DNA from 2 places in the Fodinicola acaciae genome. Region 2 is predicted to be linked to the other one. Evidence: riboswitches for the same ligand, from Rfam matches in the RefSeq annotation. Region 2 holds a riboswitch; the other holds the start of a gene.
What was found. A riboswitch is a leader RNA that binds a small molecule or an ion and turns the genes downstream of it on or off. The one in region 2 is predicted to bind S-adenosylmethionine.
Positions count from the first base shown of each region.

Region 1 (4,602 bases), on a different contig from region 2:
CCGGCGTTCGCACCTGAATACCGCTCCAGATCAGCCAAAATGCAAGTGCGCGCCAGTCGCAGGCCGGCACCGCGGAGCGGTTGCGACAAAACCCACTCAAGCGGGCTTTCCCGACTCCGCACCACAAAGACCAAGTTTTCTTGACCATCGACCGAGATTACGCGGAGCGACCGCCGCGGCCTGTCCGACTGGTCAGGATCGGCCCGGTTCCGATGCCGAAACTACGTGCAGCGAATCTGAGTTCACCGGCAAAATTTGGTCCCTGGCAACAACAAAGCGACCGCCCCGGACCAGACCTGTGCGGTTTTTGCACCTTTTGCACACATCTTTGGATCCGCAGCGGCCGCTCGGCGTTGAATCCGTTCAGTCGATCAGGCCGGCCTCGGCCGCCGATTTCAGCGACGGCTTGATCCGGTGGGTGGGGCTCACGTCGAGCACCTCGGCGGTCTTCAGGCCCTCGCCGGTGTTGTAGACCACCGTCTCCTGCGAGGTGTCGATCAGGCCGTCCTTGACCAGCTTCGCCAGGCACGAGACGGTCACTCCGCCGGCCGTCTCGGCGAAGACGCCGGTCGTACGCGCCAGCAGTGAAATGCCTTCGCGGATGTCGTCGTCATCGGCCACCGCGATCGAGCCACCGGTCCGCCGCACCGCGTCCAGCACGTACGGCCCGTCGGCCGGGTTGCCGATGTTGAGGCTCTTGGCGATGCCGGTCGGCCGCACCGGCCGTACGACGTCGTGACCGGCCTGGAAGGCCTCGTAGACCGGCGAGCAGCCCAGCGACTGCGCGCCGAAGACCTTCCACGGGGTGTCCTCGACCAGGCCGATCCTGACCAGCTCACCGAAAGCCTTGTCGATCTTGGTGAGCAGCGAGCCGGAGGCGATCGGGATGACCACCTGCGCCGGCAGCTTCCAGCCGAGCTGCTCGGCGACCTCGTAGCCGAGCGTCTTGGAACCCTCGGCGTAGTAGGGCCGCACGTTCTGGTTGACGAACGCGGTCTTCTCGAACTCGTCGGTCTCGCCGAGCTCGCTGGTCAGCCGGTTGACGTCGTCGTACGACCCGTCGACGGCGACCAGCCGCGGCGCGTACACCGAGCTGGCGACGACCTTCATGGCCTCCAGGTCGGACGGGATGAACACGGTCGCCTGCCAGCCGACCCTGGCCGCGTGCGCGGCCACCGAGTTGGCCAGGTTGCCGGTGGACGCGCAGGCCACCGAGGTGTAGCCGAGGCCCTTGGCGGCGGTCATCGCCATCGACACCACGCGGTCCTTGAAGGCGTGCGTGGGGTTGCCGCTGTCGTCCTTGACCCACAGCGGCGCGGTGAAGCCGAGCTCGGCTCCGAGCCGGTCGGCCCGCACCAGCTTGGTCATGCCGGGGTTGAGGCTGGCCCGGCTGTCCGGGTCCTGGCCGACCGGCAGCAGCGGCGCGTACCGCCAGATGTTCTGCGGACCGGCCTCGATCTGCTCGCGGGTGACCGCGGACAACGTCGCCTGGTCGTAGCCGACCTCCAGTGGGCCGAAACACTCGGCACAGGCATGGATGGCGATCAGGGGATATTCGGCGCCACAGTTGCGACAACGCAGACAGCTGGCCGGGGACGGCGCGACGGTCAAAGCAGAGCCTCCTCGCTCATCTTTCCCGCTCTCGCGGGCCGGAGTTGGCACCTGTCCCGCGGTCGACGACGACACGCGCGCGATGGTTGCCGGGGCTTCACCGGGCCGGATCCCTCTGCCCCTCTGGATGAGTGCATGTTCAGTTATGGCTGTGAGCATACGTGGTGGGAGCGGGATCGCGACAACCCCGCGTCCCGCTCTGTGAGCATGCGAACACCACGGCTGACGCGCGAACGCCGTTCGCGTGTCAGGAGGCGGACGGCGACGGCGACGGGTTGTCGAGCTTGTCGATCACCTTCTGCGCGATGCTTTTCTGTACGGCGATGCTGTCGTCGCCACCGCCGCCGAAAATGACGGTGATCTCGGTGGTGCCGTGCAGCACGGTGAGGATGCCGTGGTTCTCGTACGCGCCGTCGCCGATGCCGGTCACCGCCTGATAGCCGCCGGACTCGTCGTCGAACTTGGCTTTGGTCTTGTTGGCAAGATAAATCGTGGTGACGGCGCCGCCGTCCGCGCTCGACCACGCGCAATCGGGCTGGTCCTTGGTGGACTTGTCGTCGGGCTTGGCGTCGGTGATCGTCGCCTTGGTCAGCGCGCCGATCTCGTCGTTGGTGAACAGCTTGCAGACGTCAGGAAAACCCGGGCCGGCCGACGGGCTCGGCGACTCGGCGGCCTGTGGCAGGCCGGTGGCCGACGGCGACGGCGCCGCCTTGGGGATCAGGCCGCAGCCGGTGAGCGCGGCGCCACCGGCGCCGAGCGCGACGGCGGCGATGCCGGCGACGACAGCCCGGCGGATCGCCGGGGGACCGAAGAACGTGGACACGGGTGCTCCCTCGCGGTTAGCGGAATTGGTTGGCGGACGGCCGCTGGCCATGCTGGCACGGAACGACCACGAATCCGCCGGGAACATAGCAGTGGATTAGCGTACGAGTCAGCAGAAACCCGGCGCCGCGAACGGCACTATTCCCTCATTGCTGCCTTCTCGGGCAGCCAACGGGGTAAACAGCCGAAACCGACGAGGTCACCAACCACCGCACGTCGTGGGGCCCGGGTCCGCGCGCAGTGCGGTGGCGTGACGAGTGCAGACTATGCGCATGCATCCCCGCGCTCGTCGCTGGTTCGCGCAGCACACCACCGCGGCCGGCGACTGGCCGGTGCAGCGGCTGCGGGCCGCGAAGGGGCTGACGGTGGTCAGCGTCGTGCTGCCGGCGCTCAACGAGGAACACACCATCGGCACCATCGTCGAAGGCCTGGTGAAGCTGGCCGAGCGGACCAGCCTGGTCGACGAGATCGTGGTGATGGACTCCGGTTCCACCGACCGCACGGCCGAGGTCGCCCGGCAGGCCGGCGCGAGCGTCTTCCACCGCGACGACGTGCTGGCCGACTACGGATCGCGGCCCGGCAAAGGCGAAGTGCTGTGGAAGTCGCTGTACGTGACCCACGGCGACGTGCTGGTGTTCGTCGACGCGGATCTGTTGGACTTCGGTGAACATTACGTCACCGGCCTGCTCGGCCCGCTGCTCACCGACCCGGAAACGTTGCTGGTCAAGGCTTTCTACGACCGGCCGCTGCTGGACGTCTCGGTCACCGGCGGCGGCCGCGTCACCGAGCTGATGGCGCGGCCGCTGCTGTGCACGTTCTTCCCGGAGCTGGCCGGCGTGGCACAGCCGCTGGCCGGCGAATACGCGGCACGCCGGGATCTGTTGGAAAAACTTCCGTTCGCGCCGGGTTACGGCGTGGAGACCGGGCTGTTGGTGGACACCCTGCGCACGCACGGGCTCGACGCGATCGCGCAGGTCGACCTCGGTGAGCGTACGCACGGCCACCAGGACACCGCGGCACTCGGCCGGATGGCCGCGAGCATCCTGGCGACGGTCGCCACGCGCGTCGTACCAGAGCATCCGCTGTGGCCGGCGCTCACCCAGTTTCAACGCGAGGACGGCGAACTGCGTGCCGTCGACTCGGTGGTCAGCTCCGAGGAGCGGCAGCCGATCGTGGAACTTCCGGAATATCGCTATCGGACGCGTACGCTCGACTGACTTTCGCCCGCATCAACAGGAAAACCGCCAACGCTCCGACCGCGGCGACCGCTCCCGCCACCAGGTACGCGGCGTCCAGACCGGCCGCGAAGGCCTCGCGCAGCAGCTGCCCGCCGACGGAGGTTTCGGCCGTACCGCTGGAAAGTCGCTGCGCCACCGCGAGCGGATCGCTGACCCGTCCGGTCAGCGCGCCGGCCATGCCGGCGGCCGTCACCGAGCCGAGTACGGCGACGCCGAGCGCCAGGCCGAGTTGCCGGAAGGTGTTCATCGCCGCGCCGGCGACTCCGGCGCGTTCCGGCGGCGCCGCGGCCAGCGCGGCACCGGCGAGCACCGGTCCGACCATGCCGACCCCCACGCCGACCAACAGGCTGCCGGGCAGGATGACCCACGCCGCGGAACCGCCGGAAATGACCGCCTGGCCAAAAGCGCCGGCGGCCACGGCCAGCAGCGCGACCGCGATGACATCGCGGTGCGGAAACCGGTGCAGCCAGCGGCCGAACGCCAACGGAACCACGAAAGACATGACACTCAGCGGAAACTGGATGAGACCGGCCTGCAGCGCACTCAGGCCGAGCACCGACTGCAGCCACACCGAGGTGTACGGCAGGACCGTGAAAGCGCCGGCCTGCAGGGCGACACCGGCGACCAGCACGCCGACGAACGCCGGCCGGCGGAACAACCGCAGGTCCAGCATCGGGTCCGAAGCGCGGTTTTCCCACCAGACCAAGGCACCGAGTCCGGCGGCTGCGACCGCCAGGCTTGCCAGCGTACGCACCGAAAGCCCGCCGTCCTCGCCGCCGGCGATGATCGCGTACGTGGTCGCCGAGGCGGCCACCACCAGCGCCACCATGCCGCCGATGTCCAGCCGTCCGCGGTGCGCCAGCCGGCTTTCGGTCATGCTGGTCAGCACCAGCGCGACCGCGATCGCGCAAACCGGCAGGTTGACCAGGAA
Region 1 is NZ_WOTN01000003.1:1,749,947-1,754,548, forward strand. It holds gene GNX95_RS34510 (hypothetical protein) at 1-148, opposite strand, end outside; gene thrC (threonine synthase) at 364-1,611, opposite strand; SAM riboswitch class I at 1,625-1,745, opposite strand; gene GNX95_RS34520 (DUF3558 family protein) at 1,859-2,434, opposite strand; gene GNX95_RS34525 (glucosyl-3-phosphoglycerate synthase) at 2,706-3,650, shown strand; gene GNX95_RS34530 (MFS transporter) at 3,580-4,602, opposite strand, start outside.
Region 1: linked by a shared signal. The riboswitch ahead of thrC (threonine synthase) and the one ahead of GNX95_RS24945 (aminotransferase class V-fold PLP-dependent enzyme) in region 2 are both predicted to bind S-adenosylmethionine.

Region 2 (4,602 bases):
CGAGCCGCGCCAGCAGAGGATGCGCGCAGAACTTGCCGTCGCGTACGCCGATGCCGTGCTCGGCGGACAGATACGCGGCGACCAGGCCGGGATCGTGACCCGGCAGGCTGAAGGTCACCACGCCGATCGCGCCGGGACTGTCCGGAAAGATTCGGTGGACACGTACGCCGTGGAGCCGCCGAAGGCCGTCGAGCAGCCGCGACCGCAGCTCTGCCTCGTGTGTCTCCTGCGCGCCCTCTGGCAGGTTGGCGAGCAGCTGGCAGGCTCGCGCCAGCGCGGCGGCCCCCAGCACGTTTGGCGTGCCACCCTCGTGCCGCGCCGGGGCGGCGGCCCACGCGGTGTCGGTCAGCGTGACGTTGCGCACCGCGCCGCCACCGGCCAGGTAGGGGCGGCCGGTGTCCAGCCAGTCGCGGCGGCCGACCAGCGCGCCGGCACCGTACGGCGCGTACAGCTTGTGGCCGGAAAACGCCAGGTAGTCGATGCCGGTGGCGGCCAGGTCGACCTGGCGGTGCGGCACCAGCTGCGCACCATCGACGGCCAGCCGCGCGCCGTACCGATGGACGATCGCGGCGATCGTCCCGAGCGGCAGGAGCTCACCAGTGACGTTGGAGGCGCCCGTGACCGTGACCAACGCGGCCGGTGCCGCCCGCAACGCTGCTTCGAGGTCTTTCAGGGTCTGCTCGAGCGTCGAGGCAACCGGCAGGCAGCGATAACGCTGGTCGCGCCACGGCAGCAGGTTGGCGTGGTGTTCGAGGTCGAGTACGAGCACGTCGCCGGCCCCGGCTGGCACGCAGCCCGCCAGCAGGTTGAAGGCGTCGGTGGTGTTGCGCGTGAACACCACGACGTCGTCGTCGCGCGCGCCGCAGGCGTTGGCGACGATCGCACGCGCCGATTCATACACGCCAGTGCTGACCTGCGACGCGTAACCGGCGCCGCGGTGCACGCTCGCGTAGAACGGCAGCAGCTCGGCGACGTGGCTCGCCACGCCGTCCAGCGCCGGTGCGCTCGCGGCGTAGTCGAGGTTGGCGTACGTGCGACACTCCCCCGTCACCAGCGGCGCCGGCAGGTCACCACCGACCACTGGCAACAGAGCGGCGATGCGGTTGGTCAGCACGGCGGTCATCAAGCCTCCTCAGGTCGTCGGACCTGCTTGGGAGGCCCGCGCTTGCCGCCGGCCTGCTGGCCGGTGGCCTGGTCGTCACCCGGAGCACCCCACCGCGGTTGGAGGGTTGCCGGCCAGCAAGCCGGGGCTTGACGCTGGCACTCATGACCTGTCGAAGACGTTAACTGATCACTGGCGCTGATGGCAAACGCGTACGATGAGCACATGCCGCAGGGATCGGACTGGCTCAGCACGGAGGAGGCCGCTGCGCGGATGCACGTGCCGCCGGACGCCGTCGTGCCGACGCTGACGCAGGAATATGGCGCCGATCCGGAGATGCACGTCGTCATGACCACCGCCGGACCGATGGTGAGCCGCTGCTCGGTCGCGTTCGTGGTCGCCGACCGGCAGCTGTCCGAGGCCACCAGGGACGCCGAGCCGACCGGCAGCACGCTGGCGAAGGGGCCATCGCTCGGCTATCCGCACAGCATGCAGGCGAAAAACTCGAACAGGCCGTCCCAGTCCTGACGTTTTCGTTGTTTTCAAAGGAGAAAACATGTCGACAGACGCGCGTGCCGGTCAGCCGGCGCAGGCCCGGGACCTGATCGACGTCGCCGCCGTCGTCACCGCGTACTACACCGAGCATCCCGATCCGTCCGTGCCGGCGCAGCGGGTTTCCTTTGGTACGTCCGGACATCGCGGCTCCTCGCTGAATGTGGCGTTCAACGAGGACCACATCGCGGCGACCAGCCAGGCGATCGTCGACTATCGCGATGGTCAGGGCATCACCGGTCCGCTGTTTCTCGGCCGTGACACGCACGCGCTGTCCGAGCCGGCTTTCTGGACGGCGCTTGAGGTTTTCGCCGCCAACGACGTGACGGTCGCGATCGATGCCGCCGGCCGCTACACGCCGACACCGGCCGTCTCGCACGCGATTCTGCGGCACAACCAAAGCGGCGGCGCGCAGGCCGACGGTGTTGTCGTGACGCCGTCACACAACCCGCCGGCCGATGGCGGGTTCAAATACAACCCGCCGGACGGCGGCCCGGCCGGCAGCGCGATCACCGGCTGGATTGGCAAGCGCGCCAACGACTATCTGGCCAGGGGGTTGGACGGCGTACGCCGCGTCACCGCCGCCTCGGCGCGGTCCGCACGTACGACCCAGAAATACGACTTCCTGTCGTCCTATGTGGACGATCTGCCGTCGGTCGTCGACATCGACGCGATCCGCCGCGCCGGCGTACGCATCGGCGCGGACCCGCTCGGTGGCGCGTCGGTCGATTATTGGGCTGCCATCGCCGAAAGACACCGGTTGGAACTGACCGTCGTCAATCCGCTGGTGGACCCGACCTGGCGGTTCATGACACTGGACTGGGACGGCAAAATCCGGATGGACTGCTCGTCCGCGTACGCCATGGCGTCGCTGATCCAGCGGCGAGCCGATTTCGACCTGGCGACCGGAAACGACGCGGACGCCGACCGGCACGGTATCGTCACCCCGGACGCCGGCCTGCTCAACCCCAACCATTATCTCGCCGTCGCGATCGACTACCTTTTCCGTCACCGCGCGGGATGGCCGGCAGCCGCCGCCGTCGGCAAGACGCTGGTCTCCTCCAGCATCATCGACCGGGTCGCCGACGACCTCGGCCGTAAACTGGTCGAGGTGCCGGTCGGGTTCAAGTGGTTTGTGCCTGGCCTGCTCGACGCGTCCGTCGGTTTCGGCGGCGAGGAAAGCGCCGGCGCTTCTTTCCTGCGGATGGACGGAAGTGTCTGGACCACCGACAAGGATGGCATCATCCTCGACCTGCTCGCCGCCGAAATCCTCGCCACGACCAACGCCGACCCCGGCGAACATTACCGGCAGCTCACCGAAAAATTCGGCGCGCCCTCGTACGCTCGGATCGACGCACCGGCGACACCCGACCAAAAGGCGGCTCTGTCGAAGCTGTCCGCCGACCAGGTCACCGCAACCGAACTGGCCGGCGACGAGATCACCGCGACGCTGACGAATGCGCCCGGAAATGGTGAGGCGATCGGTGGTCTGAAAGTCGTGACGAAGTCCGGGTGGTTTGCGGCTCGCCCCTCGGGGACTGAGGATGTTTACAAGATTTACGCGGAAAGTTTTCGGGGTGAGGAGCATTTGAGGGCACTGCAGGCGGAGGCTCGGGAGCTTGTGTCGTCAGTGATTTCCTGAGGTGTGATGTGGTGCGGTGCCGTTGTTGGGTTGGCGGCGGTGGAGTCCTTTGTTTGTAGCGGTGGGTGGATGGTGAGTTCGCCGTTTGGTGGGTTCGAGGCTGGCGGTTTCCCCGTTTGTTCGGTGGGTGGGTGGCGGGTTCGCTCGTTTGTTGGGTGGGTGGGTGGTTGCGTCTCTTGTTTGTTGCGTGGGGAAGTGGCTGCATCTTCATGCTTGTGCGTGGGGGAAGTGGTTGCTTCTTCATGCTTGTTGCGTTGGGGGGTTGGGTCTTCATGTTTGTTGCGTCGAGGGGGGTGGTTGGGTCTCCATGTTTGTTGCGTGGGTGGGTGGTTGGGTTTTTCGCCTGCGCGGCGGGCGCGCCTACGCGGCGGGCGACCTCAAGGGAGGGGGGCGCGTGGACGCCAATCGGTGTGCATGGAGGTGCGGGTGGCGGTTGCGTGCGGGGCTGGGTTTTCTGGGCTTGCTCGTTCTCCCAGTCGGCATGGACGCCATCACAGCGTCCGGGGTGGTGCTGGTGTGACTGGTGTGGCTGATAATGCGGGCGAGGCAGCTCGGCTGTGTAATACTTGTTTAACAAGACATCAAAACCGACATTTGGTGCAGCCCGGCAGCCACAACAGCATTATCAGCCTCAGTAGTCACACTCGTCACAGCCTCCGGAGATCACGGCGGCGTGAAAGCCTTGTTTCTTGCGTCCAGCGCAAGTAACTCGACATTCACGCCATCCGCGAACCTCTCAAGCCGGACATTTAGCGCTCCACACGCCTTCGCATCCCACATACTGGACCCTGACGCCACCCGCTGAGACGCCACGGCACCGCCGGCGCCCCAGCCACACTTCTGGTCCGGTTTGTCCGTTCTCCCCCGTCGGCGAGCTTTGCTTGCCGACGGGGGAGAACGGACAAACCGGACCCACCCACAGACCAACCGCACACGCCGCACCCAACCCAACCAACAGCGAAACCCCGCGCGCCCCTCCCCTTGAGGTCGCCCTCCGCGCAGGAGCGCCCGCCGCGAAGGCGAAAACCCAACCACCCCCAAAACGCGACAATCATGAAACGCAACCACTTTCCCAAACGCAACGACCAGAAAACCCAACCATCTCAAACGCAACAATCAGAAACCACCCACGCCCAACCAGCACCCACTCACCAACCACACTCACCCAGCTGTACCCCCCGGAGCGATCATGGTCACCCCGGTCGGACTCCCCTCAGACATCCCAACCAGCGCCCGAGGCGCCTCGTCCAGCGAAACCGTACGCGTGATCAGGAGGTCGGGGCGGAGTCGGCCGGTGGCTACGAGG
Region 2 is NZ_WOTN01000002.1:2,045,015-2,049,616, reverse strand. It holds gene GNX95_RS24945 (aminotransferase class V-fold PLP-dependent enzyme) at 1-1,123, opposite strand, end outside; SAM riboswitch class IV at 1,157-1,272, opposite strand; gene GNX95_RS24940 (hypothetical protein) at 1,328-1,630, shown strand; gene pgm (phosphoglucomutase (alpha-D-glucose-1,6-bisphosphate-dependent)) at 1,659-3,296, shown strand; gene GNX95_RS24930 (zinc-dependent alcohol dehydrogenase family protein) at 4,458-4,602, opposite strand, start outside.